Regions from separate parts of the Streptomyces sp. NPDC086549 genome, predicted to be linked through region 2. Evidence: riboswitches for the same ligand, from Rfam matches in the RefSeq annotation. Region 2 holds a riboswitch; each other region holds the start of a gene.

Region 1 (9,898 bases), on a different contig from region 2:
TCGACGCGGCCGAGTTCGACACCACCCGGGCACAGCACCCCGAGATCGACCGGCACCTCGCCCTGGCCGACCTGGTCGTCGTCAACAAGCTCGACCGGGCGGCCGACGCCGAACGCGTCCTCGGCCTCGTCGGCTCACTCACCGACGGCGCCGCCGTCGTCCCCGCCACCTACGGGCGCGTCGACCCCGAGTTCCTCTTCGACTGCCGGCCGAGCGAGGAGCGCGTCGGGCAGTTGTCCTTCGACGACCTGTACGACCACGACAGCGCCGACGACCACGCCGGACATCTGCACGCCGCCTACGACAGCCTGTCCTTCACCTCCGAAGTCCCCCTGGATCCCCGCAGGCTGATGGAGTTCCTCGACAGCCGGCCCGAGGGGCTCTACCGCATCAAGGGGTATGTCGACTTCGGGCCCCACGACGCCCGGAACCGGTACGGCGTCCACGCCGTCGGGCGGTTCCTGCGCTTCTACCCCGAACCCTGGGCGCCCGCCCAGGCACGCCTCACCCAGCTCGTCCTGATCGGTTCCGGCATCGACGCCGCCACCCTCGCCAAGGAACTGGAGGCGTGCAGGAACGACGCCCCACACGCCGACGAGCACGGCATGTGGGGCGTCCTGCGCTACGTACGAGATCCCGATGAACCGGACCCCGGAGACCCGTCGGTCTAGAACACCGGTCCCGCCACCACCGACACGATCTTCGGCAGCGACGTGCCCGAGCCGTCCCGGCGCGGGTCGATCTCCGGGAGGTCGGCCGGGGTGCCGTTCTTCTGCGCCGCCCGCGCCGGGACCGTGCCCGCCCAGGCCAGGGACAGGCAGTCCTCGCCCTTCAGGAACCGCTGGCAGCGCACACCGCCCGTGGCGCGGCCCTTGCGCGGGTACTGGTCGAACGGGGTCAACTTGGCGGTCGTCTGGACCGAGTCGTCGAGCGTGCCGCGCGAGCCCGCCACAGTGAAGACCACCGCGTCCGCGGCCGGGTCGATGGCGGTGAAGGAGATGACCTTGGCGCCCTCGGTGAGCTTGATGCCCGCCATGCCGCCGGCCGGCCGGCCCTGGGGGCGGACCTGGGACGCCTGGTAGCGCAGCAGCTGCGCGTCGTCGCTGATGAACACCAGGTCCTCCTCGCCGGTGCGCAGTTCCACCGCGCCGACGATCCGGTCGCCCTCCTTGAGCGTGATGACCTCCAACTCGTCCTTGTTGGACGGGTAGTCGGGCACCACACGCTTGACGACACCCTGTTCCGTGCCCAGAGCGAGGCCCGGGGACGACTCGTCGAGCGTGGTCAGGCAGATCACCGTCTCGTCGTCCTCCAGGGAGACGAACTCCGTGATCGGCGCTCCACCGGAGAGGTTCGGCGCCGCCGCCGTCTCCGGCAGCTGCGGGAGGTCGACCACGTTCACCCGCAGCAGGCGGCCCGCCGAGGTCACCACGCCCACCTCGCCGCGTGCCGTGGCCGGCACCGCGGAGACGATCAGGTCGTGCTTGGCGCGCTTGCCCTCCTCGTCCACCGCGAAGGGCTCGCCGTTCGCCGTACGGGCCAGCAGCCCCGTCGACGACAGGAGCACCCGGCACGGGTCGTCCGCCACCTGCAGCGGCACGGCCGCCGCCGGGGCGCCCGACGACTCCAGCAGGACCGTACGCCGCTCGGTCCCGAACTTCTTCGACACCGCGGCCAGTTCGGCGGAGACCAGCTTGCGCAGCTCGGTGTCCGACTCCAGGATCCGGGTCAGCTCGGCGATCTCCGAGTTGAGCCGGTCCTTCTCCGCCTCCAGTTCGATGCGGTCGAACTTGGTGAGGCGGCGCAGCGGCGTGTCGAGGATGTACTGCGTCTGGATGTCCGACAGCGAGAAGCGCTCCATCAGGCGCTCCTTCGCCTGCGCGGAGTTCTCGCTGGAGCGGATCAGACGGATGACCTCGTCGATGTCGACGAGGGCGGTGAGCAGGCCCTCCACCAGGTGCAGCCGGTCGCGGCGCTTGCCGCGGCGGAACTCCGAGCGGCGGCGCACGACGTTGAAGCGGTGGTCGAGGTAGACCTCCAGGAGCTCCTTGAGGCCCAGGGTGAGCGGCTGGCCGTCCACCAGGGCCACGTTGTTGATGCCGAAGGACTCCTCCATCGGCGTCAGCTTGTAGAGCTGCTCCAGGACCGCCTCCGGCACGAAGCCGTTCTTGATCTCGATGACCAGACGCAGGCCGTGCGCGCGGTCCGTGAGGTCCTTGACGTCGGCGATGCCCTGGAGCTTCTTGGCGTTGACCAGGTCCTTGATCTTGGTGATGACCTTCTCCGGGCCGACCGTGAAGGGCAGCTCGGTGACGACGAGGCCCATGCGGCGCGCCGTCACGCTCTCCACGGAGACCGTGGCGCGGATCTTGAAGGTGCCGCGGCCCGTCTCGTACGCGTCCCGGACCCCGGAGAGGCCGACGATACGGCCGCCGGTGGGCAGGTCGGGGCCCGGGACGTACTTCATCAGCGTGTCCAGGTCCGCGTTCGGGTAGCGGATCAGGTGACGGGCGGCCGCCACGACCTCGGCGAGGTTGTGCGGCGGCATGTTCGTGGCCATGCCGACCGCGATGCCCGACGTGCCGTTCACCAGCAGGTTCGGGAAGGCGGCGGGCAGGGCCACCGGCTCCCGCTCCTGGCCGTCGTAGTTGGGGGCGAAGTCGACCGTGTCCTCGTCGATCGACTCGGTCATCAGGCTCGTGGCCTCGGCCATCCGGCACTCGGTGTACCGCATGGCGGCCGGCGGGTCGTCGTTGCCCAGCGAGCCGAAGTTGCCGTGGCCGTCGACGAGCGGGACGCGCATCGAGAACGGCTGGGCCATACGCACCAGGGCGTCGTAGATCGACGCGTCTCCGTGCGGGTGGAGCTTGCCCATCACGTCACCGACGACACGCGCGCACTTCACGTAACCGCGGTCGGGACGCAGGCCCATCTCGTTCATCTGGTAGACGATGCGCCGGTGCACCGGCTTGAGCCCGTCGCGGGCGTCGGGCAGGGCACGGGAGTAGATGACCGAATACGCGTATTCGAGGTAGGAGCCCTGCATCTCGTCCACGACGTCGATGTCGAGGATCTTCTCCTCGTACGAGTCGTCTGGCGGCGGGGTCTTCGTGCTGCGGCGGGCCATCGCTGCCGGCTCCTCTGTATCTGGTCGCTCGAAGCGTGAACGGGAACTGATCGGACCATTGTGGACCGCGGTACTGACAAGCCGGGCCAGGACCCGGTGCAGACGGTCCTTCCCGGTTCCGGCAGGCGCCGGAGGAGCCGCCCCGCGGCACGACTCCCGCAGGCTACGCGATCCGCTGTGGGCGTACGTCCGGCGGGAACTTCACCGAGGCTCCGGCCGCTTGCATACAGTGGCAGGACTGGCAGGAAGACCGCGGTTTCACGACCGCTTCCGCGATCGAAGGGACGTACATGCCCATGGGTCACACGACCGAAGCCGAGGCAGGCTCCGGGGGCCTGACAGCGACCGAGCACCGCCTGGCCAATGGTCTGCGCGTGGTGCTCTCCGAGGACCACCTGACCCCGGTCGCGGCGGTGTGCCTCTGGTACGACGTCGGCTCCCGTCACGAAGTCAAGGGACGTACCGGCCTGGCTCACCTTTTCGAGCACCTGATGTTCCAGGGCTCCGCACAGGTGAAGGGCAACGGCCACTTCGAGCTCGTGCAGGGCGCCGGCGGCTCGCTCAACGGCACCACCAGCTTCGAGCGCACCAACTACTTCGAGACCATGCCCGCCCACCAGCTGGAGCTCGCCCTCTGGCTGGAGGCCGACCGCATGGGCTCGCTGCTCGCCGCCCTCGACGACGAGTCCATGGAGAACCAGCGGGACGTCGTCAAGAACGAGCGCCGGCAGCGCTACGACAACGTTCCCTATGGCACCGCCTTCGAGCGGCTGACCGCCCTCGCCTACCCGGAGGGCCACCCGTACCACCACACGCCGATCGGCTCGATGGCCGATCTGGACGCGGCCACTCTGGAGGACGCGCGCCGGTTCTTCCGGACGTACTACGCGCCGAACAACGCCGTGCTCTCGGTGGTCGGCGACATCGACCCGGAGCAGACCCTCGCCTGGATCGAGAAGTACTTCGGCTCGATCCCCGGCCACGACGGCAAGCCCGAGCCCCGCGACGGCTCGCTGCCGGACGTCATCGGCGGGCAGCTGCGCGAGGTCGTCGTGGAGGAGGTTCCGGCGCGGGCTCTGATGGCCGCCTACCGGCTCCCGCAGGACGGCACGCGCGCGGCGGACGCGGCCGACGTGGCGCTCACCATCATCGGCGGCGGCGAGTCCTCCCGCCTCTACAACCGGCTCGTACGGCGTGACCGTACGGCCGTCGCGGCCGGGTTCGGCCTGCTGCGGCTGGCCGGGGCGCCCTCCCTGGGCTGGCTGGACGTGAAGACCTCCGGTGATGTCGAGGTGCCGGTCATCGAGGCCGCCATCGACGAGGAGCTCGCCCGCTTCGCGGAGGAGGGCCCCACGTCCGAGGAGATGGAGCGCGCCCAGGCGCAACTGGAGCGCGAGTGGCTGGACCGGCTCGGCACGGTCGCGGGCCGCGCCGACGAGCTGTGCCGCTACGCGGTCCTGTTCGGCGACCCGCAGCTCGCCCTCACCGCTGTCCAGCGCGTCCTGGCGGTGACCCCGGAGGAGGTCCGGGAGGTCGCCCAGGCCCGCCTTCGCCCGGACAACCGCGCGGTGCTCGTCTACGAGCCCCTCTCCGCCGAGTCCGCGCAGCACACCGAGGACGAGGACTTTCCCGAGGACCCGGAGTCCGAAGCCACCGTCGAAGCCGGCGACGACCACGAGGAGGCGGCCAAGTGACCGAGCTCGCCGCGATGGAATTCCACCCCCAGCCCCACGCGGGCGAGGCGAAGCCGTGGGCCTTCCCGGCCCCCGAGCGCGGCACGCTGGAGAACGGCCTGACCGTTCTGCGCTGCCACCGCCCCGGCCAGCAGGTCATCGCCGTCGAGGTGCTCCTGGACGCACCGCTGGACGCCGAGCCGGCCGGTTTCGACGGCGTCGCCACGATCATGGCGCGGGCCTTCTCCGAGGGCACCGACAAACACTCCGCCGAGGAGTTCGCCGCCGAGCTGGAGCGCTGCGGCGCCACCCTGGACGCGCACGCCGACCACCCGGGCGTCCGCCTGAGCCTGGAGGTCCCGGCCTCCCGCCTCGGCAAGGCGCTCGGCCTGCTCGCCGACGCCCTCAGGACGCCCGCGTTCGCCGACAGCGAGGTCGAGCGGCTGGTCCGCAACCGCCTCGACGAGATCCCGCACGAGCTGGCGAACCCCTCCCGCCGCGCGGCCAAGGAACTCTCCAAGGAGCTGTTCCCGCCGACCTCGCGCATGTCGCGCCCGCGCCAGGGCACAGAGGAGACGGTCGAGAAGCTCGACGCGGCGGCCGTACGCGCCTTCTACGAGCGGCACGTCCGGCCCGCCACGGCCACCGCCGTGATCGTCGGCGACCTCACCGGCATCGATCTCGACGAACTGCTCGGCGACACCCTGGGCGGCTGGACCGGCTCCACGGCGCAGCCGCGGCCGGTGCCGCCGGTGACCGCCGACGACACCGGCCGGGTCGTCATCGTGGACCGTCCGGGGGCCGTCCAGACGCAGCTGCTCATCGGCCGTGTCGGCGCGGACCGGCACGACCGCGTGTGGGCCGCCCAGGTGCTCGGCACGTACTGCCTCGGCGGCACCCTGACCTCCCGCCTGGACCGCGTCCTGCGCGAGGAGAAGGGCTACACCTACGGTGTGCGTTCGTTCGGGCAGGTCCTGAGGTCCGCCCCGGACGGCACGGGTGCCTCGATGCTCGCCATCAGCGGCTCCGTGGACACCCCGAACACCGGTCCCGCGCTGGAGGACCTGTGGGCGGTGCTGCGCAAGCTCGCCGAGGAGGGCCTCACCGACCCCGAGCGCGACGTCGCCGTGCAGAACCTCGTGGGGGTCGCGCCGCTGAAGTACGAGACCGCGGCGGCCGTGGCGAGCACGCTGGCCGACCAGGTCGAGCAGTACCTGCCCGACGACTACCAGGCTGCGTTGTACCAGCAGCTCGCCGCCACCGGCACCGTGGAGGCCACCGCCGCGGTGGTGAACGCCTTCCCGGTGGACCGTCTGGTGACGGTACTCGTGGGTGACGCCGCCCAGATCAAGGAGCCGGTCGAGGCCCTCGGCATCGGAGAAGTCACCGTCGTTTCCGCCGAGTAGGGGCACGCGCGCGTGGGCCCTGATGACCGACGGGTCGTCAGGGCCCACGCGTGTTCCCCCAAGATGTCCGAATTGAGGCGGAGGTTGCCTGTCTGCCCTGTGGGATGCGCTACAAAAGCCGGGATCGGTTTGGGGATTGAAAGACCGCCCGCATAGCGTCGTCCAGGCTGTTCGTCGGGCAGTGCGCCGCACCCGCGGCACCGGACAGTCATCGCCGAGTCCCCGTACGGCGCGAGCCAGGGGAGCCGGGGACCCACAGCAGTCCCCTGGGGTGAATCGGACGCCCGCGCGCCGCGAGGGGGTCCGTAGGAGACCTTCCTGTTCCGAACCCGTCAGCTAACCCGGTAGGCGAGAGGGAAGGAAAGGACCAGCCACTACATGGCGTTCACGCGGGCCACCGGGAAGCACCGCCGTCCCAGCCGCATGCACCGCACCACCGTCGGCGCGGCGAGCGTCGCTGCCCTCGCCACCACCGGCGCCATCGGCACCCTGGCCGCCCCGGCGCTCGCCGCCGAGCCGTCCGTCGAGGACACCGGCCTCACCCCCGTCATCACCATCGGCGACTCGGTCGCCGAGCAGATCGACGCCCAGGCCGCCGCCCAGACGCAGGCCGCCGAGGAGAAGGCGGCCGAGGACGCCGCGAGCAAGAAGGCCGCAGAGGAGGCCGCCCGCAAGAAGGCCGCCGCGCTGGCCGAGAAGGAGCGCGAGGCCAAGGTGCGCGCCGCCCGCGAGGCCGAGCGCGAGCGCCTCAACGCGTTCGTGGCGCCGATCGCGAACTCGTACGTCTCCACCGGCTACCAGGCCAGCAGTTCCCTGTGGTCCTCCGGCTCCCACACCGGCATCGACTTCCACGCCGCGAGCGGCACCGCGGTGCACGCGGTCGGCTCCGGCACGGTCGTGTCGACCGGCTGGGGCGGGGCGTACGGGAACCAGATCGTGATCCGGATGGCCGACGGCATGTACACCCAGTACGGCCATCTGTCGTCCATCGGCGTCTCCGTGGGGCAGAAGGTCGTCCCCGGCCAGCAGATCGGCCTCTCCGGCGCGACCGGCAACGTCACCGGACCGCACCTCCACTTCGAGGCCCGGACGACCCCGGAGTACGGCTCGGACGTCGACCCCGTCGCCTACCTCCGCAAGCACGGCGTGAACGTCTGAGGACACGGCGCACCGCTTTCCGAAGCCCCGGCTCCCCGAGCCGGGGCTTTCGTCGTTTCGAACGCGCCGCTGTCCAAAAAATATCCATGGATTCCGGCTCGCCGTCGGAAATTCCCGCTCATTGCAATAGAGTCACGGAACACACGTCAAGCGGCGACGTTTCACGGGGATTAAGGCGGAGGTCGGTCATGCGTATTCCGGCGCACTCGGTATGCACGGCGATCCGGGACGACATCGTCGCGGGTGTCTACGAGCGCGGCAGCCGGCTCACCGAGGAACTCCTGGCCCGCCGCTACGGCGTCTCACGCGTCCCCGTCCGTGAGGCCCTGCGCACGCTGGAAGCCGAGGGCTTCGTGGTGACCCGGCGGCACGCGGGCGCGTGCGTCGCCGAACCGACCGAGCAGGAGGCCGCCGACCTGCTGGAGATGCGCATGCTCCTGGAGCCGCTCGGCGCCGCCCGGGCCGCGCAGCGGCGCACCGAGGCCCATCTCAAGGTGCTGCGCGGCCTTGTCAGGCTGGGCCAGGAGCGGGCCAGGAGCGGCAGCAGCGAGGATCTGCGCTCGCTGGGCGGCTGGTTCCACGAGACGCTCGCCCAGGCCTCCGGCAGCCACGCCCTGACCTCGATGCTGACCCAGTTGCGGCACAAGATCGCCTGGATGTACGCGGTGGAGGCGCCCGCCAACCCGGTGGAGTCCTGGGCGGAGCACGGTGCCGTCGTGGACGCGGTGGCGCGCGGCGACGGGGAGCGCGCGCGGGCGATCACGGCGCTGCACGCCGAGCGCGCGACATCCGCGCACCGGCTCCGTTTTCCCGGCGGTGGCGACCGGCTGGAACGTGTGAGGACTTCGCAACATGCCGTAAACATCTCGGGTCCGCGGCATTAACACGGACGCCGTATACAAAGAGGTGTTATTCGGCGGACGCGTATTTCTGTTGCCCTAATTCTTGCATGCCTGGAATTTCTGCGAGAATACGGCGGAGCCGCGCCGTCCGAAAGGGCTGACGCGGCTCCGGCGTTCGGTGCGGTGGCTCAGACGGTCTCGGGCAGTTCCTCGAGACCCTCGGCGACCAGCTTCGCGAGACGGTCCAGGGCGATGTCCGCACCCTCGGCGTCGGAGGCGAGGACGATCTCCTCGCCGCCCTGGGCGCCCAGGCCCAGAACGGCGAGCATGGAGGCCGCGTTGACGGGGTTGCCGTCGGCCTTGGCGATCGTCACGGGGATGCCGGAGGCCGTGGCGGCCCGGACGAAGATGGAGGCGGGGCGGGCGTGGAGGCCCTCGGCCCAGCCGACGTTGACGCGGCGCTCAGCCATGTGATGCTGCCCTTCACTTTTCAGGGTTGTCTAGACCAGTTTCCCACATCGTGAAGCATGTCCGGAGCGGTCCTGTGTCCCGCTCCGGAGGTGGCGTCGGACCTCGGCCTCGATCCGACTTCCGTCCTCCACAGACTGCCTCGCGCCGTTGTCCGACGCGAGCCGTACTCTGGGGCCCATGCAGACCTCGGCGGGCCGGCAGGACCGGCACGAGTACCCCGCCCACTGGGAGGCGGACGTGGTGCTGCGCGACGGGGGTACCGCGCGCATCCGGCCCATCACCGTTGATGACGCCGACCGCCTGGTCAGTTTCTACGAGCAGGTCTCGGACGAGTCGAAGTACTACCGCTTCTTCGCGCCGTACCCACGACTGTCCGCCAAGGACGTCCACCGCTTCACGCACCACGACTTTGTGGACAGGGTGGGACTCGCCGCCACGATCGGCGGCGAGTTCATCGCAACCGTACGCTATGACCGCATTGGTGCCGACGGCCTGCCCGCCTCCGCGCCCGCCGACGAGGCAGAGGTCGCCTTCCTGGTGCAGGACGCGCACCAGGGCCGCGGGGTCGCCTCGGCCCTCCTCGAACACATCGCGGCCGTCGCGCGCGAGCGTGACATCCGTCGCTTCGCCGCCGAGGTGCTGCCCGCCAACAGCAAGATGATCAAGGTGTTCACGGACGCCGGGTACACCCAGAAACGCAGCTTCGAGGACGGCGTCGTACGCCTGGAGTTCGACCTCGAACCCACCGACCGCTCGCTCGCCGTGCAGCGCGCGCGGGAGCAACGCGCGGAGGCACGGTCCGTACGACGGCTCCTCGCGCCCGGTTCCGTCGCGGTCGTCGGAGTCGGCCGCACGCCCGGCGGGGTGGGCCGCGGCGTCCTCGGCAACCTCCGGGACGCGGGGTTCACCGGCCGCCTGCACGCCGTGAACAAGGCCTTCCCGGAGGAACTGAAGGAGATCGACGGCGTGCCCGCCCACCGCTCGGTGCGGGACATCGAAGGCCCGGTCGACCTCGTGGTCGTCGCCGTACCGGCCGAACGCGTCCCCGAAGTGGTCACCGAGTGCGGGGAACACGGCGTGCAGGGACTCGTCGTACTCTCCGCCGGGTACGCGGAGAGCGGGCCCGAGGGCCGCGAGCGGCAGCGCGAACTCGTACGGCACGCGCGCACGTACGGCATGCGGATCATCGGGCCGAACGCCTTCGGGATCGTCAACACCTCC
Region 2 (9,898 bases):
CCGGCGGCGGGGGCCGAGGCCCGTGAGGGGCGGCTCGGGGTCCGTGAGGGGCGGCTCGGAGTCCGTCGTGCGGGAGACCGGTCCGTTCCTCGTGCGGCTGGTCGCGGACAGCGGCTGCTGATACGGCCGGGCGCGGGCCCGCCAGGTGCGGGTCCGCGCCCGGCGCACCGGAGCCGGTCCGTCACGGCGCCTCGCGCACCCGGAACGCCTCCGCGTCCCAGCTTCCGTCCAGCCGAGGTGACAGCCAACCGGGAGCCGCCGTACGGAAGTCGGCCGGCGCGAGCGCCCCGGCCCCGGCGGGCAGCGCGCCCAGCAGCGGGGCCCCGGCCACCTCCGGCAGGTCCGCGAGGTTGCAGCGCGAGGCGAGATCGGGCGCCTCCGGCCAGCTGCCGATCACCACACCGAGCAGCCCGATCTCCCGGGACCGCAGTTCACGCGACGTCAGCTCCGTGGTGTTCAGGGTGCCGAGCCCGGCGCTGGCGACGACCAGCACGGGCGCGTTCAGCAGCCGGGCCGCGTCCGCCAGCGTGCCGCCCGCCGCGTCGAACCGTACGAGCAGCCCGCCCGCCCCCTCGACCAGCACCAGGTCGTGGTCGGTGGCCAGCTTGGCCGCGGCCTCGGCCACCTCGTGCGGGTGCACGGGAACGAGACCCGCCCGCCGCGCCGCCGTGCCGGGAGCCAACGGATCCGGGTAGCGGGCCAGTTCGGTCGCCGTCACCGCGCCGGCGAGGCGCACGACCTCGTCGGCGTCCCCGCGCTCGTCCGGCCGTACGCCGGTCTGCGCGGCTTTCAGCACGGCCACCGACCGTCCGGCCGCGAGCGCGGCGGCGGCCACCGCGGCGGTCGTGACCGTCTTGCCGACCTCCGTGCCCGTGCCCGTGATCACCAGTACCGGCATCTCATCCCTCCCGCGCCGCCGCGCACACCGCGCGCGCGATCCGTGCCAGGTCCGCGTCGCCGGTGACGTACGGCGGCATCGTGTAGATCATGTCGCGGAACGGCCGCAGCCACACGCCCTCCCGCACGGCCGCCCGGGTGGCCGCCGCCATGTCCACCTGATGGTCGAGCTGCACGACCCCGATCGCGCCGAGGACGCGTACGTCCTTCACCCCCGGCCGGTCCGCCACCTCGGCGAGACCCTCCCGCAGGCCCATCTCGATCCGCTTGACCTCGGCCTGCCAGTCCTGCCCGAGCAGCAGTCCGATCGAGGCACAGGCGACGGCAGCCGCCAGCGGATTGCCCATGAACGTCGGACCGTGGGCCAGCACCGGCACCTCGCCCTGCGAGATGCCGTCGGCCACCCGTGAGCTGCACAGCGTCGCCGCCATGGTCAGGTAGCCGCCGGTGAGCGCTTTGCCCACGCACATCACGTCCGGCGCCACCGCCGCGTGGTCGGCCGCGAACAACGCGCCCGTCCGGCCGAATCCCGTCGCGATCTCGTCGAACACCAACAGCACGTCGTGCGCGTCGCACGCCTCGCGCAGCACCCGCAGATAGGCGGGGGAGTGGAAGCGCATCCCGCCCGCGCCCTGCACCACCGGCTCGACGATCACCGCGGCCAGTTCGCCGGCATGCCGTTCGACCGCCGCGCGCAGATGCTCGGCGTACGACTCCTCGTAGTCCGCGGGCGGCGCGTCCGCGAACACCTGGCGCGGAAGGATGCCGGTCCACAGCTCGTGCATGCCCCCGTCGGGGTCGCAGACCGCCATCGGCTGCCAGGTGTCGCCGTGGTAGCCGCCCCGCCAGGTCAGCAGGCGCCGCTTCTCCGGACGGCCGAGCGAACGCCAGTACTGCAGGCACATCTTGACCGCGACCTCGACCGACACCGAGCCGGAGTCCGCGAGGAAGACATGTTCGAGGCCGTCCGGTGACATGTCGACAAGGAGCTTCGCGAGGCGTACGGCGGGCTCGTGCGTGAGCCCGCCGAACATCACGTGACTCATCCGCCCGAGCTGCCCCTGCACGGCCTCGTTGAGCACCGGGTGGTTGTAGCCGTGGATCGCCGACCACCAGGACGACATGCCGTCGACGAGTTCGCCCGAGCCGTCCGCCAGCCTCAGCCGGACCCCGCTCGCCGCCTCCACGACGAGCGGTTCGACGCGCCCGGGCATCGGGCCGTACGGATGCCACACGTGCCGCCGGTCGAGCTCCAGCAGCTCGGGCACGCTCAGGTCAGGCATTGGGTGCGAGATCCGTTCCGGCGCCCCGGCGACGGACGGAGACCAGATCCGTGCGCGGCTCGTTCGCCGACGCGGCGGCGTCCACCGACGCGGCGACGGAACCGCAGAGACCGCCGCCCTCGTGGGAGCCGCAGCCCGCGCCCTCGTGCGAGCCGCAGCCACCGCCCTCGTGCGACCCGCAGCCCGCCTCGGCGTGCGAACCGCACCCGCCCCCGGCGCTCGCCCGGTGCTCCGGAAGCGTCACCTGGTCGGCGCCCTCCACCTCGAAACCGGCGTCCGCGATCATCTCCAGGTCGGCCTTGCCCGCCTGGCCCTCGCTGGTGAGGTAGTCACCGAGGAAGATCGAGTTGGCCAGGTTCAGGGCGAGGGGCTGCATGGTGCGCAGGTGCACCTCGCGGCCGCCCGCGATCCGCACCTCGGCGTCCGGGCAGACGAACCGGACCATCGCCAGGATGCGCAGACACCGCTGCGGGGTGAGGTTCCACTCCTTGGCGAGCGGGGTGCCCTCGAACGGGATCAGGAAGTTCACCGGAACGGAGTCCGGGTCGAGCTCGCGCAGCGAGAAGACCACGTCCACCAGGTCCTCGTCGCTCTCGCCCATGCCCGCGATCAGACCGGAGCACGCGGACAGACCGGCCGCATGGGCCTTCTGCACCGTGTCCACCCGGTCGGCGTACGTGTGCGTGGTCGTGATGTCCGCGTACGTTTCCTCGGAGGTGTTGAGGTTGTGGTTGTACGCGTCCGCGCCCGCCTCGCGCAGCCGTTCGGCCTGACCGTCCGAGAGCAGACCGAGGCACGCGCACACCTCGACGCCCTCGTTCTGCTCCTTGATCGCCTTGATGGTGTCCGACACCCGGTCCACGTCCCGGTCCGTCGGGCCGCGTCCGCTGGCCACCAGGCACACGCGCTTGGCGCCTCCGGCCAGGCCCGCGGCGGCGGCCTCGGAGGCCTCGTCGGGCTTGAGCCAGGTGTACTTCAGGATGCCGGCCGTGGAGCCGAGCCGCTGCGAGCAGTACGAGCAGTCCTCCGGGCACAAGCCGGACTTGAGGTTGACCAGGTAGTTAAGTTTCACGCGCCGGCCGAACCAGTGCCGGCGCACCTTGCCGGCCGCGGCCACCACATCGAGCACGTCGTCGTCGGAGGTGGCGAGCACGGCGAGTGCTTCCTCGCGGGTCGGCAGCTCGCGCCGAAGCCCCTTGTCCACCAGCGTGTTCAGCAGGTCCATGAGGTCCGATCCTGTCCTACGGGACCGCCCCGGGCCAAGGAGAGTTTGCACAACGGAGACGGATCACCGTGTGGGTATTGCCACACCCTGGGCGGCTGGTCGTCCGGCTAGTGTCTGTCCGCTACCTACAAATGCCCCGGAGGACCCATGGCGTTCGGCTGGATCGACGACCAGGCGGAGCAACGCCGCCGCGCCGGACTCGTACGGACGCTGCGTCCCCGTGTCGCGGATTCGCCGCTCCTCGACCTGGCGGGCAACGACTACCTGGGGCTGGCCCACCACCCCGAGGTCACCGAAGGAGCCGCGGCCGCGGCACGGACCTGGGGCGGCGGCTCGACCGGCTCCCGGCTGGTCACCGGCACCACCGAGCTGCACACCGAGCTCGAGCGCGAGCTCGCCGACTTCTGCGGCTTCGAAGCCGCCCTGGTCTTCTCCTCCGGATACGCCGCCAACCTCGCCGCGGTCACCACGCTGGGCCCGCACGGCTCCCTGATCGTCTCCGACGCCGGCAACCACGCCTCCCTGATCGACGGCTGCCGGCTGGCCCGCGGCACCACGCAGGTCGTCGGGCACGCCGACCCGGACGCGGTGCGCAAGGCGCTCGGCACGCGCGAGGGGCCCGCGGTCGTCGTCTCCGACACGGTGTTCTCGGTCGACGGGGACGCCGCGCCGCTGGCCGCGCTCGCCGAGGCCTGCCGGGAGCACGGCTCGGGGCTGCTCGTCGACGACGCCCACGGGCTGGGCGTTCTCGGGGACGGTGGCAGAGGAGCGCCGAACGCGGCCGGACTCGCGGGCGCCGAGGACGTCGTCGTGACCGTCACCCTGTCCAAGTCGCTGGGCAGCCAGGGCGGCGCCGTGCTCGGTCCCGCCCGGGTGATCGACCACCTGGTCAACGCGGCACGGACGTTCATCTTCGACACGGGCCTGGCCCCCGCCTCGGTCGGCGCGGCCCTGGCAGCCCTCAGGCTGCTGCGCCGCGAGCCGGCGCGGGCGGCGCGGGCCCGCCAGGTGGCCACCGAGCTGCACGCACGCCTGACCGCCGCGGGTCTGGAAGCGGTACGTCCGGACGCCGCGGTGGTCTCCGTGCGTGCGCCGTCCCCCGAGGGGGCGGTGCGCTGGGCGGCCGACTGCCGTACGGCAGGCCTGTCCGTGGGCTGCTTCCGTCCTCCTTCCGTGCCCGACGGCATCTCACGGCTCAGGCTGACCGCCCGCGCGGACCTCTCCGAGGCCGAGATCGAACGCGCTGTACGTGTGATCGGCGAGACGCGACCATGAGTCGGCGTGACACGGCCGTGCGCCGCCTGGGCTGAGTCGGATCAGTAGGAGTCGGTCGGGTCGGGGTGTCCGGGGATCAGCTGACCGTGGTCAGGAAACCCGCCCAGCTCCCGGGGGAGAAGAGCAGCGCGGGTCCGGCCGGGTCCTTGGAGTCGCGCACGGCGAGCAGTCCGGTCAGCGGACCGGAGAGCGGCTGTGCCGTCTCCACGCAGTTGTTCGCTCCGGTGCTGTAGCTGCTGCGCAGCCACCGCACGCCGTGCAGATCGGTACTGGAAGGTACGTGCCGAGGCAGTGCAGTCATGGTGCCTCCTTATGAGCCGTCACCTATCCCGGCGATGTAATCCAACGATTCCTCGGGTGAAAGGGCGTGGATCTGAAGGGTGTTGAAGGCCTCGGAGTAGGCCTGGAGGTCTTCTTTCCGTTCGAGATAGAGGCTACTCGTCAACTGGTCGAGAACAACCACGTCCAGATCAGATGTGCTCGGAAATGAGAAGATAACGAAAGGGCCGGTGATGCCGATGTGCGCTCCGGCGGCGAACGGCAAGACCTGAAGCCTCACTTGGGGCAGACGTGCCGCCTCCAGCAGGCGCTCCAGCTGCCGCGCCATGACGTCCGGACCACCGACCTCCCGTCGCAGCACCGCCTCGTCCAGCACGGCGCTCAGCTCCAGCGGCGGCTCCGACCGCAGCACGTCCTGCCGGGCCAGCCGCACCTCCACCAGCGCGTCCAGCCGCTCCTCGGCGTCGTCGAGCCCGCCCACGGCCGCCCGGGTCACCGCCCGCGCGTACTCCGGCGTCTGCAGCAGTCCCGGGACCACCGACGTCTCCAGCGTGCGCATCCCGCTCGCCTGCGACTCCAGGCTGATGAAGTCCCGGTAGGTGTGCGGCAGTACCCCGCGATAGGCGTGCCACCAGTGATGACGGCCGCCGACGTCGTCCGATCCCGCCAACACCATGAGCAGCTCGCGCAGTTGGCCGTCCGTCACGCCATAGGCGTCCAGGAGTAACCGCACATCGGCTGGTTTCACCCCACTGGCGCCCGTTTCGATACGGCTTACTTTCGACTGGTGCCAGCCCACCAGCCGGGCCGCCTCACCGCTCGTGAGACCCGCCTCGGTGCGCTGCATGCGCAGTTCGGCGCCCAGTTTCCGGCGGCGCACCGCGGGACCGTTCTGCATGGGCTACTCCTTACTCCTTCCGAGTCGCCCAAATACGGTCTGCCGTCGCAGAGTTCACCGCTTCGAGCGACAGATATATGCATATCTTGGTGGATCGCCACCCGTGACCGGCGCGGTAATGGCAGTCTGGCGACGAAGCACCAGTCCGGGACCGTACTCGAACCATCCGCACAGTGTCGGACTCCGGTCCCGTGGGAAAGGGACGACGTCGCCATGGCAGACCATCTGGAAGCATCCATCACTCTGCCGAGCGATCCCGCCTCGGTCTCCGCCGCCCGCTCCTACGTGATCGCCACCCTCGCGGAATGGGGCCTGCCCCCGGACACGGAAGTGGCCGACACCATCCGGCTCATCGTCTCCGAACTCACCACCAATGCCGTACAGCACACCTTCGGGCAGTCACCCACCTTCACGGTGGACATCGCGCTCGACCGCGACGAACACCTGCGCATCGGCGTCACCGACAGCCATCCGCGCTTCCCGAAGAGACTCCCCGCAGCTGTCCAGCAGGACAACGGCCGGGGCATGGTCATCATCCGCTGGCTCACCGTCGAGTGCGGTGGCAAGCTACGGGTCCGGCCCACCCGCGAGGGCGGCAAGACCGTCTCCATCGAACTGCCCTGGACAGTACCGGCCCAGCCGGTCACGGCCGCGGGACAACAGGAGCCGTAGCACTCACACCCCCTGTGTCTGGTGCGCACGCCCGAACGCGCCCCGCAGCAGGGCCCGGAAGGCGTCCGCGGCGGGCGTCGAGCCGTCGGCCCGGTACGCGACCGAGATCGTACGCCGCAACTCTCCCCCTTCCAGCGGGCGCACCCCGACCGGAGTCACCGCCGTCCGGGCCACCATCTCCGGTACGACCGCCACCCCGAGCCCGGCACTCACCAGCGCGCACACCACGGCGTACCCGGGGGTCGGCACCAGCAGCGCCGGAGCGGCCCCGGCCTCGACCAGGAGGGCCTCCACCGCACGCCGGGCCGCATGGTGCGGCGCCATGCTGACCAGCGGCTGCCCGGCGAGCCCGGCCAGCGGAAGCCGGGAGGAGGCGCTGCTCAGTTCGTGACCCGGGGAGGTCACCAGCACCAGCTCCTCGACCAGGACCGGCTCCAGGCCGACCGAGGACGGCACGGGGACGGACTCGGCCGGGTGATACGTGTGCGTCAGGGCCAGGTCCACCTCCCCGGCCGCCACCGCCGTCATGCCCGCCGGAGGGTCGTAGTCCGCGACCGACAGCTCGACGTGCGGATGCGCCCGGCGGAACGCGCTGAGCGCCGGCGGAAGCAGATGGACGCCCGCGGTGGGAAAGGTTCCCAGCCGGAGGGCGCCGCCCGACACCCCGGCCAGCCGCGCCAGCTCGTGCCGGGCCTGCTCCAGCTCGTCGAGGACCCGGCGGGCCCGTGCCGCCAGCAGCTCACCGGCGTCCGTCAGCCGTGCCCCACGGTGGTGGCGGACGAGCAGCGCCGTGCCCGCCTCCCGTTCCAGCTTGGCCAGCTGCTGGGAGAGCGCGGGAGGCGTGTAGCCGAGGCGCTCCGCGGCACGGGTGATCGATCCCGCTTCCGCGACGGCGACGAGGGCCGCGAGTCGTGTCGGGTCGTACATGGCCGGATCGCCTGCCTGGAGGTGCCTGTCTGAAGGCGCGTGCCTGAAGGCGCGAGCCCAAAGGATTGCTTAAGGACTACCCAGACTATTCGAAATACCTGCTGAAGGCCTCGGCCGGGCAGGCTGGACGCCATGGATGGACAGCTCATCGCCTTCACCGGCATCGCGGCCGGACTCGTCGCCATGCCGGGTGCGGACTTCACGGTCGTCGTACGCAACGCGTTGGTCTCCCGCCAGGCCGGCGCGGTCTGCGCGCTCGGCATCGCGGGAGGGCTCCTGGTGCACACCACGCTGGCGGTCGCCGGGGTCGCCACCGTGCTGGTGGCCGTTCCGGCGCTGTTCCGCGCGCTGCAGCTGCTGGGCGGCGCCTACGTCCTCCATCTCGGCGTCCGGACCCTGTGGACGCTGCGCGGGCCCACGGGGGAGCCCGAGGCGGCCGCGGCGGCCAAGACGCGCCCCCTCAGGCAGGGATTCGTCACCAACGTCCTCAACCCCAAGGCCTCACTGACCTTCCTGAGCCTGCTGCCGCAGTTCGTCCCGTCGGGCCACGCGGCGCTCCCCAGGACGCTGCTGCTCGCGCTGATCGTGTGCGCGCTGGCGCTGGCCTGGTTCCAGGTGGTGGCCCTGCTGGTCGACCGTCTCGGCCGGTGGCTGCGCCGGCCGCGGGCCGCCAGGGTCCTGCAGACGGGCACCGGAGTCGCGCTGACGGCCCTGGGCGCGGCCCTGCTCGTCGAACCGGTCCTGACGCTCCTGGCGTGACACCGCATCAGGCCGGGCCGGGAACCGAAGGGGTGGCGGCCCGGCAGGAGCCGTCACCCCCTCGGCGGGTCAGCTGACCCGGCCGTACCAGACGCTCCTCGTCCAGATCTTCTCCAGCTTCACCACGTCCCCGCTCTTCGGGGCGTGCCAGATCTTCCCTTTGCCGGCGTAGATGCCGACGTGGTAGACGCTGGAGCCAGAGTGGAAGAACACCAGGTCTCCGGCCTTGCGGCTCCTGGCCGAGATGTGGTGCGTCTTGTTGTACTGCTGGGCGGCCGTACGGGGCAGGGCCTTGCCCGCCTTCTTGTACGAGTACAGCGTCAGCCCGGAGCAGTCGAACCTCCGCGGCCCGGTGGCGCCCCACTTGTAGGGCGACCCCTTCTTGGAGGCCGCGACCTGGAGTGCCTTCGTCGCCATCGTCGCGGCCGAGGCGTCGGTGGCGACACCCGGGACCACGATCGAGCCGCCCACGGCGGCGATGGTGAGGGCCGAGGCCGTACCGGCCCGGGCCATGAGCGACGGGACACGATTGAGCGCAGTCATGCGCAACCCTTCGTCAGCCGCCTGTGAAGGATGACCTGTCGGATTCGGGCTGGCGAAGTTGCCCGGCCGTGTTGCCACGGCTTCACCCCAAGGGCTGCTCGGAACGAACAAACAGACGAACGAACATCCGTTCCGGCGACCCGTCTTGCTTGGGTCCTCCACTCCTGCCGATCCACTCCTGTCGACCGGTCATCCGGGCGGCGGCAGGATTCGGCGTCCGCCCGGACCGCCCCGCCGGTGTGGCGGGGGCTTGTCGTCAGACAGGGATCTTCACTCACAGGTGTCCGAAATACCCAATGGAATCGGGGATTTGTGGCGTTACTCACCACTCACCCGTTCGGGTGGACACTGCTGTGTTCGAGTCATGATCGAGGGGGTGAAGGACCTCCGGACCAGCATCGAAGCACCTCACCGTCCGTCTCGGGCAGGCGTGTTGCGCAACTCCGACGGCCTCACGAACGGACGCTCGACTACTCCGAACGGGGGTAAGCCTTTTGGGCCGTTTCAACTCCGCACGGGATCGGCACCGGACGGGCGTGCGTCAACCCGCGCCAACGGGCGGGACGGTGACCCGCGCGGTGCGGCGCTCGCCGTCCAGCACCCGCATCGCCCGCGCGAGAGTGTCCGCGTGCAGTTCCCTCTCGCCCCGCTGGTGCATCAGGGCCAGCGCGTCACGCAGGTCCGCCGCGGTACGGACCAGCGCCTGGGCGGCCCGCAGCCCGCGGTACGTGTCCCCGTGCTGTGCCGGGTTGATCCGGCCCAGCAGGTCGACCGCGTCGAGGTAACGGTCGATCAGTTCGCCCTCGGCCCGGGTCAGGGCGGGCAGGGGCGGCAGCTCCGGAGGCAGCATCGGCGGCTCACCTTCCGCCCGGCGCGGTGCGGGACGCCTTGCGGCTGGGGATGATCCCGTCCACCAGCCCGTATTCCAGCGCGCCTCGCGCGTCCAGGATCAGGTCCCGCTCCAGATCCTCGTGGACCTGCTGCGGACTGCGTCCCGTGTGCTGAACGAGCATTCCTTCGAGGAGTACGCGGACCCGGTCCAACTCCCTGGCCTGGATGTCGAGGTCGCTCGGCTGCCCCTCCACCGGCTCGGGCAGCGACGGCTGCCGGAGCAGCATGCGCGCGCCCGGCAGCGCGAAC
Region 3 (9,898 bases), on a different contig from region 2:
GTGGCGAGGTGCTTCGCGGCGCCCTGGGCACGCGCGCTGTCCACCGTCGTACCGGGCCGGTACTTGCCCGTGAGGAAGCCGGCGGCCAGGGCGAAGTACGGGACGGCCGCGAGGCCGCTGCGGATGACGACGTCCTGCAGGGGGCCCTCGTAGGTGTCGCGGGAGACGAGGTTGTAGTGCGGCTGGAGCGCCACGTACCGCGCCAGGCCCTCGCGGTCGGAGAAGTCCAGGGAGGCCTGGAGGCGCTCCGGGGTGATGTTGGAGGCGGCAATGTGCCGTACCTTGCCCGCCTTCACCAGCTCGTCCAGCGCGCCGATGATCTCCTCGACCGGCACTTCGGGCTTGTCGAAGTGGGTGTAGTAGAGATCGATGTAGTCGGTGTCCAGGCGGCGGAGGGAGGCGTCGGCCGCGGCCCTGATGTTCGCGGCGGACAGGCCCTGGAAATCGGGGTGCTGGCTCACCTTGGTCGCGATCACCACGTCGGAACGGTTGCCGCGGGCCTTGGTCCACTTGCCGACGATCGTCTCGGACTCGCCGCCCGTGTGGCCCTCGACCCACGCCGAGTAGGAGTCCGCGGTGTCGACGAAATTGCCGCCGGCGGCCGCGTAGGCGTCCAGGACGGCGAAGGAGGAGGCCTCGTCGGCGGTCCACCCGAAGACGTTGCCGCCGAGGGCGAGCGGGAAGACCTCGAGGTCGGAGGAGCCGAGTTTACGAAGGGAAGTCATGTTCTGTGACAACGGCCACAGCAGAACGGAAGATTCCGGACGCACCCGCAAAGATCCCGTAAACACCTGACCGGCAGCCCTGACGTCGGGGGGGTGTCGTCAGGACTGCCGGGGATCGAAGAGGTGTCTCAGGGGTTGACGCCCCTGCTGCGGAGCCACGTCATCGGGTCGATGCCGGTGGCCTGGCCGCCGGGGTGGACCTCCAGGTGCAGGTGCGGGCCGGTGACGTTGCCGGTGGCGCCCACGCGGCCGATGACGTCGCCGGTGCCGACCTTCTGCCCGACCGAGACGCTGATCGAGGACTGGTGGCAGAACCACAGCTCGGTGCCGTCGTCGAGGGTGAGGATCGTGCGGTAGCCGTAGGAGCCTGCCCAGCCCGCCTCGGTGATCGTGCCGCTGTGAATGGCCTTGATGAGCGTGCCCGTGGGCGCGGCGAAGTCGAGGCCGGTGTGGTAGCCGGACGACCACATGGCGCCGGCCTCACCGAAGGTCGAGGTGATCGTGTACGAGGAGGTCGGCAGCGTGTACTGCTTGGCCAGCCGGGCCAGCCGCTCGGCCTCGGCCTTCTTCTTGGCCGCGGCCTCCGCCGCCGCCTTGCTGTCGGCGGCCTTGGCCGCGGCGGCCTTCTCCGCCTTGGCGGCCGCGTCGGCGACCTGCTTGTCGGCGGCGGCCACGACAGCGGCGGCGGCCTTGCTGTCGACCTGGCCCTGCTGCCTCTCGGCCTGGGCCATGATGCGGTTGCGCAGCGCCTCACCGGCGTCGGAGGCGCCCTGGGCGCTGTCGGCGGAGGTCATGCCGACGTTGCTGAGGGGGGTGGCGGAGCCCTTGGGGGCGTCCGAGGAGGCGTCGTCGCCGAGCAGGGAGCCGACGGAGGGCAGGTCGGGCATGGAGATGGACACCGGCGGCTTGCCGGTGTTGGCGCTGGCCATGCCGCCCGCGCCGACGGCGGCTATGACGCCGACGCCCAGGACCGTGGAGCTGCGGGCGAGTCCGCCGCCGCCGCGCTGCTTGGCGACGCGGTGCCGGCCGCGTACCGGGCTGATGGACTCCTCGGTGGGGTTCCATTCCTCCCAGGGGCCCTCGTCGGTGCGGTAGCTGCCGTAACCGAAGGTCTCGGTGTGCTCACTCGGCACGAACGGGGCTGTGGGGGCAGGCCGGTTGGACGCCACGCGGGCGCACTCCTTTCCTTCCGCCGCCTACCGGGTTAGCTGACGGGTTCGGAGCAGGAAGGTCTCCTACGCGCGTATACCGGCCGTTGCTCCACGGCGGCTTCCGCGTGATTCACCCCAAGGTGGTGGTTCCCCGGTTCCCTCGCGGGATTCGGCGCGTGCGCACGGAGCCGACTCTTGTGACGGCTGGGACGACCGCGCTGCGTTATCGAACGTTAATAGACCCCCGTGTCAGATTCCAAGCTGTTCTGCTTGATCGTTAATGTTTTTCGTGCGGGACTTACACGCCATGACCGGCGAAAAACGGGCGAGTTGACCGCGGTACATGAGTCACCGCGGTTTTGATGGTGACTCGGATGTTACGCGGAGGGCTGCCATCCGGTCACTCTTCGTGATATTCGGACTGGTTCACGGGCCGGTCCACGGGCTGGTTCACGGAACACACAGAAAACACAGCAAACACTCAGGGCCGGAATCCGTGTACTGGATTCCGGCCCTGAGCCTTGAGTAGCGGGGACAGGATTTGAACCTGCGACCTCTGGGTTATGAGCCCAGCGAGCTACCGAGCTGCTCCACCCCGCGTCGGTGTGCCTTAAGCATACGCCATGCTCAGGGGTGCAAGTGCACGGGTTTATTCGCGGGCCAGCAGATGGCGGTTCGGCGCCTTGGCCCGGCCCTCGTACTCGGGCAGTACGACGACGTCGACGCCCTGGCCCGCCAGCAGCCCGCTGCCGTCGGCCCCCGCCACGAACGTGTCCGGCTCCCGCCATGCGGTGACCACCCGCCGTACCCCCGCCTCCAGGATCAGCCGCGCGCAGGGAGCGGGCCGCGAGGCCCGCCGGGCGCAGGGCTCCAGGCTGCTGTACACCGTGGCGGCGGCCAGCCTCGGGTCGGCCGGGTCGATCTTGGCCAGCGCCGCCTCCTCGGCGTGCACGACCGGGTCGTCGCCCTCCCGCGAGTGGCCCCGCGCCAGCTCGGTCCCGTCCGCGGCGACCACGACCGCGCCCACGCTGAACGCCGTCTCCGAGGGCGGGCACAGCGCCGCCAGCTCGCAGGCGATGCGCATCCAGTGCCGGTCCGCCGCGGTGACCGACGCCCCGGTGCCGGGCGCTGTCGGCTCGTAGCGCATCAGCACGACGTCCTCGATGCGGCGCGTCTCCGCGAGCCGCAGCCGCCCGCCCTGGTAGCCCCCGGGGCCGAACAGCCGGGGCGCCCCCGGATCCCCCACGAAGAGCGGGGCGAGGACCAGCTGGAGTTCGTCGGCGAGGCCTTGGCGCAGCAGCTGGGTGTGGATGGTGCCGCCGCCCTCGACCATCAGGCGGCGCACCCCGCGCTCCGCGTACAGGTGCGTGAGCAGTGCTCGCCAGTCGAGGTCGGGGCCCAGCGGGACGATGTCGGCGGCGAGGCCGAGTCCCCGTGCGCGTTCGGCGCCCTTCTCCGTCGTGTAGAGGACCTTCTCGCCGCCCGTGTGCCAGAACTTCGCGTCCGGGTCCAGATCGCCGGAGCCGCTGACGGTGACCTTGAGGGGGTACTCGGGCCGGCCTGCGGCCAGGCGGGCGGCCCGCCGCTCGGGCGAGTTGACCAGGAGGCGCGGATTGTCGGCGCGGATCGTGCCGGCGCCGACCAGGATCGCGTCGACCGACGCGCGCACCTCGTCGACCCGGTCGAAGTCGGCCGGGCTGGAGAGCAGGAGCCGCTCGGGGCCGGTGTCGTCCAGGTAGCCGTCGAGGGAGACGGCGGCGGACAACAGGACGTACGGGTACGGCATCGACGCGCTCTCCTTGACGAAGGCTGACGGACGAGGACTGATGGAGGGGGACTGATGGACGAGGACTGACGTGCGGTCTTGGTTCAAGTTTGAAACAAACTTACACTGGCGGCATGACGACCCGCTGGCTCACCCCCGAGGAGCAGAGCGCCTGGCGCGCCTACATGGCCGGCAGCCTGCTCCTGGAGGACGCGATCGACCGGCAGCTCCAGCAGGACACCGGTATGCCGCACCTGTACTACTCCATCCTGGCCAACCTCTCCGAGGCGCCGGAGCACAAGCTGCGCATGACCGACCTCGCGGAGAAGTCGAAGATCACCCGGAGTCGGCTGACGTACGCCGTGACCCGGCTGGAGAAGGACGGCCTGGTACGGCGTGAGGGGTGCCCGACCGACAAGCGGGGCAGCACCGCCGCGCTGACCGACGACGGGATGGCCGTTCTGGAACGTGCGGCACCGGGTCACGTGGCGACCGTACGCGCCTCCCTCTTCGACCACCTCAGCCCCGAGCAGGTGCGGCAGCTGGAGGAGATCTTCGGCTCGGTCGCCGACGCGCTCCAGGGCGAGGACGCGGGGTGCGCGTCGGACGACGTGCCGTGGCGGCGCCGGTCGCCCAAGTCCTGTTCGTGACACCGGCATCAGATCCGCAAATCGGTTGCTTCAAATTTAAAGCATGGGGTAGGGTTCCGGCATCTGCTTCAAATCTGAAACTCCTTGCACCCGGGAGACCCGCATGCCCGACACCCCCGCCGCCACGCCGCGCGCCCGCGTCCGGGTACCGCTGCGCTTCCACGACGGTTACAGCGTCGACGCCGAACTCGTCACCTTCCACGGCCTGGCGGACGGCCAGGAGCACGTCGCCGTCGTCCTCGGCGAGCCCGGCCCCGTCCCGCTGGTCCGCCTGCACTCCGAGTGCCTGACCGGCGACGTCTTCGGCTCGGCCCGCTGCGACTGCGGCCCGCAGCTGCGCGAGGCGGTCGAGCGCATCGCCGACCGCGGCGGCGTCCTGCTCTACCTCCGTCAGGAGGGCCGCGGCATCGGCCTCTACAACAAGCTCGACGCGTACGCCCTCCAGGACCAGGGCCTGGACACGTACGAGGCGAACGCCGCCCTCGGCCTCCCCGAGGACGCCCGCGACTACACGGCCGCCGCCCAGATGCTGCAGGCTCTCGGCATCGAGGAGCTCGACCTCCTCTCCAACAACCCCGACAAGTCGCAGCAGCTGCGCACCCTCGGCATCGCCGTCCACGACCGCGTCCCGACGGGCGTCTTCACCACCGCCCACAACGTCCGCTATCTGCGGGCGAAGGTCCTGCAGACCCAGCACACGCTGCCGCTGGGCGAACTGACGGAGCTCGGCGTGGGCTGATCGGCTCCACGCCGACGCCTCTGCACACGGCGCCTCTGCACACGAAACGAGCCCCGGTTCGGACAAGATCCGGACCGGGGCTCTGCCGTAGGCCCTGTGGGACTCGAGACGTGAGCGCGACGGTCCGGCGCTTCACGGAATGAACTTCACCCAGCGTGGTTGTCACGGACACTCCCTGGGTTTCCGGACAGGACCGGACTACGCCCGGCGTCCGGACGCGGAGCGAACGCGGGCGACCAGCGTGCCCAACACCGTTCGGGACACGCGGCTGAGCAGCAGTCCTGGCACCAGGACCCACTCCCGCTCAGCCTCTAGGGACGGCGGGCAAACGCCTACCCCAGCGGGACAGCCTCAACGGCCTCCAAGGGCCCGGAACCTGGAACACCGCCGCGACACCCTCGCGAGTCCGGCCCGCCGCTGACACCGCCACCGCCACCGCCCGCAGCCGAAGAGCCTTCCGCGCCGACGGCGACAACTGCCGAGCCACCACCGCAAGTTCACTCATACACGGAGCGGCCCGGAGCACCTGCCGTTCTGATCAATATCGGACAGCCCTCGCTCCGTTGTCGTTGCGAAACGGACATCCTGATGCGATCATGACAGGTGGCGCGAGCGTTCCACCGCTCACGCCTTTCAGCCAACCACCGGCAGCGGAACAACGGTTGGGGTGACGGCGGGGCAACGTCGCTATCCCGACCCGCCGCCGGTCTGCACATCAGGAGAAATGAATATGGCGGAGCTCACTCGATCCGCGACGCGAGCACGGAAGACGATGGCGCAAGCGCTTGCGATCGCGGGTCTGGCCGCGGCAGCCGTCGCGGTGACCGCCCCGGACGCGCTGGCCGGCACGAGCAGCAAGTTGTACGGCTGCTATTCCAGCTGGGGCAACACCGGGTCCCTCGGACACTGCCAGACGGTGACGCGTACCGGTGACTTCCAGAACGAGGTCGACTGCGCCCTCGGCGGAGACTCGTCGGTCTGGTACTACTTCCACAAGGACTCCTCCCACGACGGTTGGGGCTACGCGGAGTGCACCATCTCCGCCAACAGGTCCTGGATCAATTTCAAGATTCACTCGTAAGACGCGAGGCGAGATCAGCACTGCAGGGGTGTCCCGACTCGGGGCACCCCTGCAGTGCGTCCATCGGGCGTACGCATGGACGATCAGAGGATCGCGTACGCCGCAATCAATTCCTCTGCCCGCTACCTGCCCCGCAGAAATACGCGCCGCAACCGGATGACGCGCCATGGAGTCAGCGCCATCGCGACCCCGCCCGCAAGCAGGCTGCCGATTGCGATTCCCCAGCAGGGAGCCGAGGATCCGGGCTGATCCGTCCAGTCCCACCACCGGAACCGTCCCAGGCCGTCGACCTGCCAGTACGTCAGGGGGAACAGGGTGACCAGCGGAAGGATCCAGGAAAGTCGCCATCCCCATACCCGCCCGGACAACAGGGCGAGCCCGACCCAGATCAGCAAGCCGCGGAGGAGCAGCAGAACGGTGTCCACGGGGCTCACGAGCGCTTCTGCCGCGACGAGCAGCAGCGCCGCCACTGAGACGGCCCCGACGAGTCCGGCGATCTCGACCCGCCTGAAGCCCTTCGCCGCCGTCTCCTCCAGGGAGTCCATGGCGCTGCCGAGGCCGCTTACGGCGATCACGGCCAGGGCCAGGGGAATTTCATGTCTCAGAGGAATTGCGGATCCGCCGCCGCTGAAGGGGAAAACGAGCCGGGCGGACCCGAACGCCACATCACACACGATCACCAGCGCCCCGCCGACAGCGATTCCGCGGAAGCGATGAGCCTGCAGGTAGCGGATCCAGGACTCACTGAGATCAGGCACAGCGCGTACCCTCGATCACCTTGAACCACTTCTTCGCCCAGTCCTCCTGCACCGACTCGGGTCGCTTGATCAGCTTTGCGATCGCCCTCTGGTCGACACCGGGCGGCCCCCCGTGGATGTCGGACGGTCGTCCAGCGCCCGAGACCCGGGCTGTGAGCCACGAGTCGAGCTCGAAGTACGCCATCATGCGCCGGTCGTCGGCCTTGCTGTCCGTTGCCTCGCAGAAGCGGGGAGTGGACGTCCGGGTGATGGCGATGGACATGCTGTCGGCCACCTCCCACATGGACCCTTCGAAGATCGTGAAGTCGGTGTCCTGCCCCTTGCTGCCCCTCAGTCCTTCCTCGTAGAACACCGAGGGGGTTTTGATGAAGGGAGGAAGTTCGGACACGCGCCTGGCCATCGCCTCGAGGCGCGGCAGGTACATCCGCTCTTCGGGCCATACGCAGATCTTCGGCTCGGTACGCGTGCACAGCGGAGTACTCGGATTCGCCCGCGCCGTCTGCACCGGTCCTGCCGTCACCACGCCCGCCAGGCACGCGACGACCAGCACCGAGCAGCCGATGGCCGGCAGCCTGGCGCTCACCTTCCCGCGTTCGCCGGTGTATCCGGGCAGCGTGCGGGGCGTGAGAACGGCGACGGCCACCGCGGACAGCGCCAGAGCCCATCGAATGGCGAGACTCTGCGGAGTCACTTCCACCGCAGGGGCGCCGGAGAGCACGAACAGACCGGCCTGCACCGGGCCGCCGTTCATCGTCACCACCACGAAGCAGGCCAGACCGCTGATGACCGGGGCGGCGAAAGCGGACGGGAACCAGCGCCCGGCGAGGTGGCCGACGGCGATGCACAGAACGATGAGCGCCGCCCCCAGCAGCAGGTAGCTGGGCCACAGGAATCCGGGTCCGGCGTCGCGGTAACTGACTGCGGCGGCAACCGCCGCGCCCACGACGTAGGCGGCGGCGCCGTAAACGGCGACCGCCGCGATCTGAGTTCCCTCGACCTGCCATCTGGGCCGGGTTCCCGCGGTGTGCTGGTCCTCGAACCCGAGTCGTTGGATCCGGCCGGCGGCCCAGGCGGCGTAGGCCGCCAGGAACGGGCCGAGGTAGAAGGAGGGTATCTGGGCAGCCGCGCTGGCCTGCGGCCAGACGCCGATCCACCATTGGGACCGTCCGAAGAGAACCGCCACGTCCAGGGCGACGAGGACGGGGAACCACCATCGCAGGGGAGAGCGCCGCAACTCCATCAAGAGGATGCGCATCAGGAAGGCACCCCCTGTCCCGACAGGGCCGCCATGTATCCGCGCTCCAACGGGCTGTCGCCCGCCACTCCCGACCGGGCGTTGCCCACAAGGTCCTCGGGGGTGCCCCGGAAGAGGAACCTTCCGGACTGCATGACGACGACCTGGTCGCAGACAGCCGCCACATCCTCGACGAGGTGTGTGCTCAGCACGATCGCCGAACCCGTCAGCGATCTGATCAGCTCGCGGAACTGGAGGCGTTGTTCCGGGTCCAGGCCGACGGTCGGCTCGTCCAGGAGCAGCAGTCGCGGCGAGCCGACGATGGCCGCGGCGATGCCCGCGCGACGCAGCATGCCGCCGGAGAGGGACTTCATCTTGGCCTGCGCTCGTCCGTCGAGAAGGACGGATTCGATTGCTTTCAGAGCCGCGCCGTGGGCCTCGCCGTCGGGAATCCCGCGCAACCACGCGCAGTACCTGACGAAGTCGTAGACGGAAAAGGACGGATAGTATCCGAATTCCTGAGGCAGGTAGCCGATCATGGGGCGGGCCGCCCTCGCCGATCGCTCGGAGTGCACCTTTCTGCCGCAGATCTCCAGGGTCCCCGCCTCGGGAGGCGCAACCGTGGCGAGAGTGCGGAGAAGTGTCGTCTTTCCCGCACCGTTGGGGCCCAGAAGTCCATAGACCCCCACGTCGAGATCCCAGTCGAGTCCAGTGATCACCTGGTGCCGGCCGTAGCCCTGCGCGATTCCCGACAGCGACGCGATCGGTTCCACGTTGTTCCTTTCACGTGCGTGACCGGGTGCCGCCCGAAGGCAGCACCCGGTCACATACCTCTGGCCGTCGAGGCGCCTTAATTCGAGAACATGATGAAGGACTTCTCGATGTCAAACGTGCACTCGACTCCGCCCCACTTCGGGTGCGACTCGCCGGCCCCGAAGAACTCCCAGAGCGAATCCTCATTACCGAAGGTGCACACACCGCGGTTCTTGAAATTGCCGGTCGTCGTCACCCTGGCACAGTGACCCACCGAACCGGTGCTGCCCCACGTGGAGTAGCAACCGTTGAGCTTGGCGCTCGTACCGGCCATCGCGGACGGCGTGGCAAGGGCGACGGCCGCGACCGCCACACCCGCGAGCGCGGCGACGCGCGCTATGGTATTCCGCACTCGTCTTGCGGGCTGAGTGTGCTCCGTCATCACTGTCTCCTCCTGATGTGCAGACCGATGACGGGGGCGGGGCCGCGGCGTTGCCCCGCTGCGGCCCCAACCATGCTGCCCCCGTTATCGATCATTGACTGCGAAGGCATGGTGAAACACCTCCGCCTGCTTGTCATGATCACATCACTTTCGTGATCTTGCAAACGGCTTAGCGTCGAAGGCACGTTCTGCCCCGGTTACGGGGGAAGCAGACACGCCGGTTCGTGCCGTCAGGCCCGCTGGTCGGCCGCCTGATCCGTCCCGTGGGGCTGCCTGTCGGGCACGTCCGCGGACAGGGCGGCGGCGAAGCGGGGCCAAGCCAGCAGGACGATGGGGTAGATGGCGTAGCCGATGCGGGTCGCCGGGGACAGCACTATCGCCAGGATCAGACCGAGTGCCAGTCGGTCGGCACCGGCCACGGCGCTCCGCGGCGGGCGGATGACGAGCGAGAGGCCCACACCCGCGGCGCTCAGCGCGATGAGTGCCATCGTGACCGCGTCGCCGTGCGGGACCAGCACGGTGATCAGATGCCCCAGCAAGGGGCTCTGCGCGGACGACGCCGTGGGACCGAGACCCAACGGGTAGAGGACGACGTTGCGG

What was found. A riboswitch is a leader RNA that binds a small molecule or an ion and turns the genes downstream of it on or off. The one in region 2 is predicted to bind cyclic di-AMP.
Region 1: it holds a riboswitch for cyclic di-AMP, as region 2 does, so the genes downstream of both, ACIPSA_RS40680 (M23 family metallopeptidase) here and ACIPSA_RS32390 (C40 family peptidase) in region 2, are expected to answer to the same signal.
Region 3: it holds a riboswitch for cyclic di-AMP, as region 2 does, so the genes downstream of both, ACIPSA_RS24590 (M23 family metallopeptidase) here and ACIPSA_RS32390 (C40 family peptidase) in region 2, are expected to answer to the same signal.

Annotation. Positions count from the first base shown of each region.
Region 1 covers NZ_JBIVBS010000018.1:118,003-127,900, forward strand. The annotation lists gene ACIPSA_RS40660 (CobW family GTP-binding protein) at 1-671, shown strand, start outside; gene ACIPSA_RS40665 (DNA topoisomerase (ATP-hydrolyzing) subunit A) at 668-3,127, opposite strand; gene ACIPSA_RS40670 (M16 family metallopeptidase) at 3,418-4,821, shown strand; gene ACIPSA_RS40675 (M16 family metallopeptidase) at 4,818-6,206, shown strand; cyclic di-AMP (ydaO/yuaA leader) riboswitch at 6,409-6,572, shown strand; gene ACIPSA_RS40680 (M23 family metallopeptidase) at 6,585-7,364, shown strand; gene ACIPSA_RS40685 (GntR family transcriptional regulator) at 7,553-8,248, shown strand; gene ACIPSA_RS40690 (HPr family phosphocarrier protein) at 8,395-8,676, opposite strand; gene ACIPSA_RS40695 (GNAT family N-acetyltransferase) at 8,855-9,898, shown strand, end outside.
Region 2 covers NZ_JBIVBS010000012.1:132,328-142,225, reverse strand. The annotation lists gene bioD (dethiobiotin synthase) at 182-898, opposite strand; gene ACIPSA_RS32430 (adenosylmethionine--8-amino-7-oxononanoate transaminase) at 900-2,180, opposite strand; gene bioB (biotin synthase BioB) at 2,173-3,405, opposite strand; gene ACIPSA_RS32420 (8-amino-7-oxononanoate synthase) at 3,553-4,680, shown strand; gene ACIPSA_RS32415 (DUF397 domain-containing protein) at 4,757-4,981, opposite strand; gene ACIPSA_RS32410 (helix-turn-helix domain-containing protein) at 4,991-5,857, opposite strand; gene ACIPSA_RS32405 (ATP-binding protein) at 6,071-6,529, shown strand; gene ACIPSA_RS32400 (LysR family transcriptional regulator) at 6,533-7,456, opposite strand; gene ACIPSA_RS32395 (LysE family translocator) at 7,589-8,215, shown strand; gene ACIPSA_RS32390 (C40 family peptidase) at 8,285-8,758, opposite strand; cyclic di-AMP (ydaO/yuaA leader) riboswitch at 8,762-8,984, opposite strand; gene ACIPSA_RS32385 (hypothetical protein) at 9,300-9,608, opposite strand; gene ACIPSA_RS32380 (ATP-dependent Clp protease proteolytic subunit) at 9,616-9,898, opposite strand, start outside.
Region 3 covers NZ_JBIVBS010000007.1:420,561-430,458, reverse strand. The annotation lists gene ACIPSA_RS24595 (aldo/keto reductase) at 1-725, opposite strand, end outside; gene ACIPSA_RS24590 (M23 family metallopeptidase) at 854-1,894, opposite strand; cyclic di-AMP (ydaO/yuaA leader) riboswitch at 1,902-2,061, opposite strand; tRNA gene ACIPSA_RS24585 (tRNA-Met) at 2,403-2,476, opposite strand; gene ACIPSA_RS24580 (dihydrofolate reductase family protein) at 2,526-3,662, opposite strand; gene ACIPSA_RS24575 (MarR family winged helix-turn-helix transcriptional regulator) at 3,776-4,291, shown strand; gene ribA (GTP cyclohydrolase II) at 4,395-5,030, shown strand; gene ACIPSA_RS24565 (hypothetical protein) at 5,803-6,111, shown strand; gene ACIPSA_RS24560 (hypothetical protein) at 6,234-6,869, opposite strand; gene ACIPSA_RS24555 (ABC transporter permease) at 6,862-8,124, opposite strand; gene ACIPSA_RS24550 (ATP-binding cassette domain-containing protein) at 8,124-8,876, opposite strand; gene ACIPSA_RS24545 (hypothetical protein) at 8,954-9,298, opposite strand; gene ACIPSA_RS24540 (glycosyltransferase 87 family protein) at 9,529-9,898, opposite strand, start outside.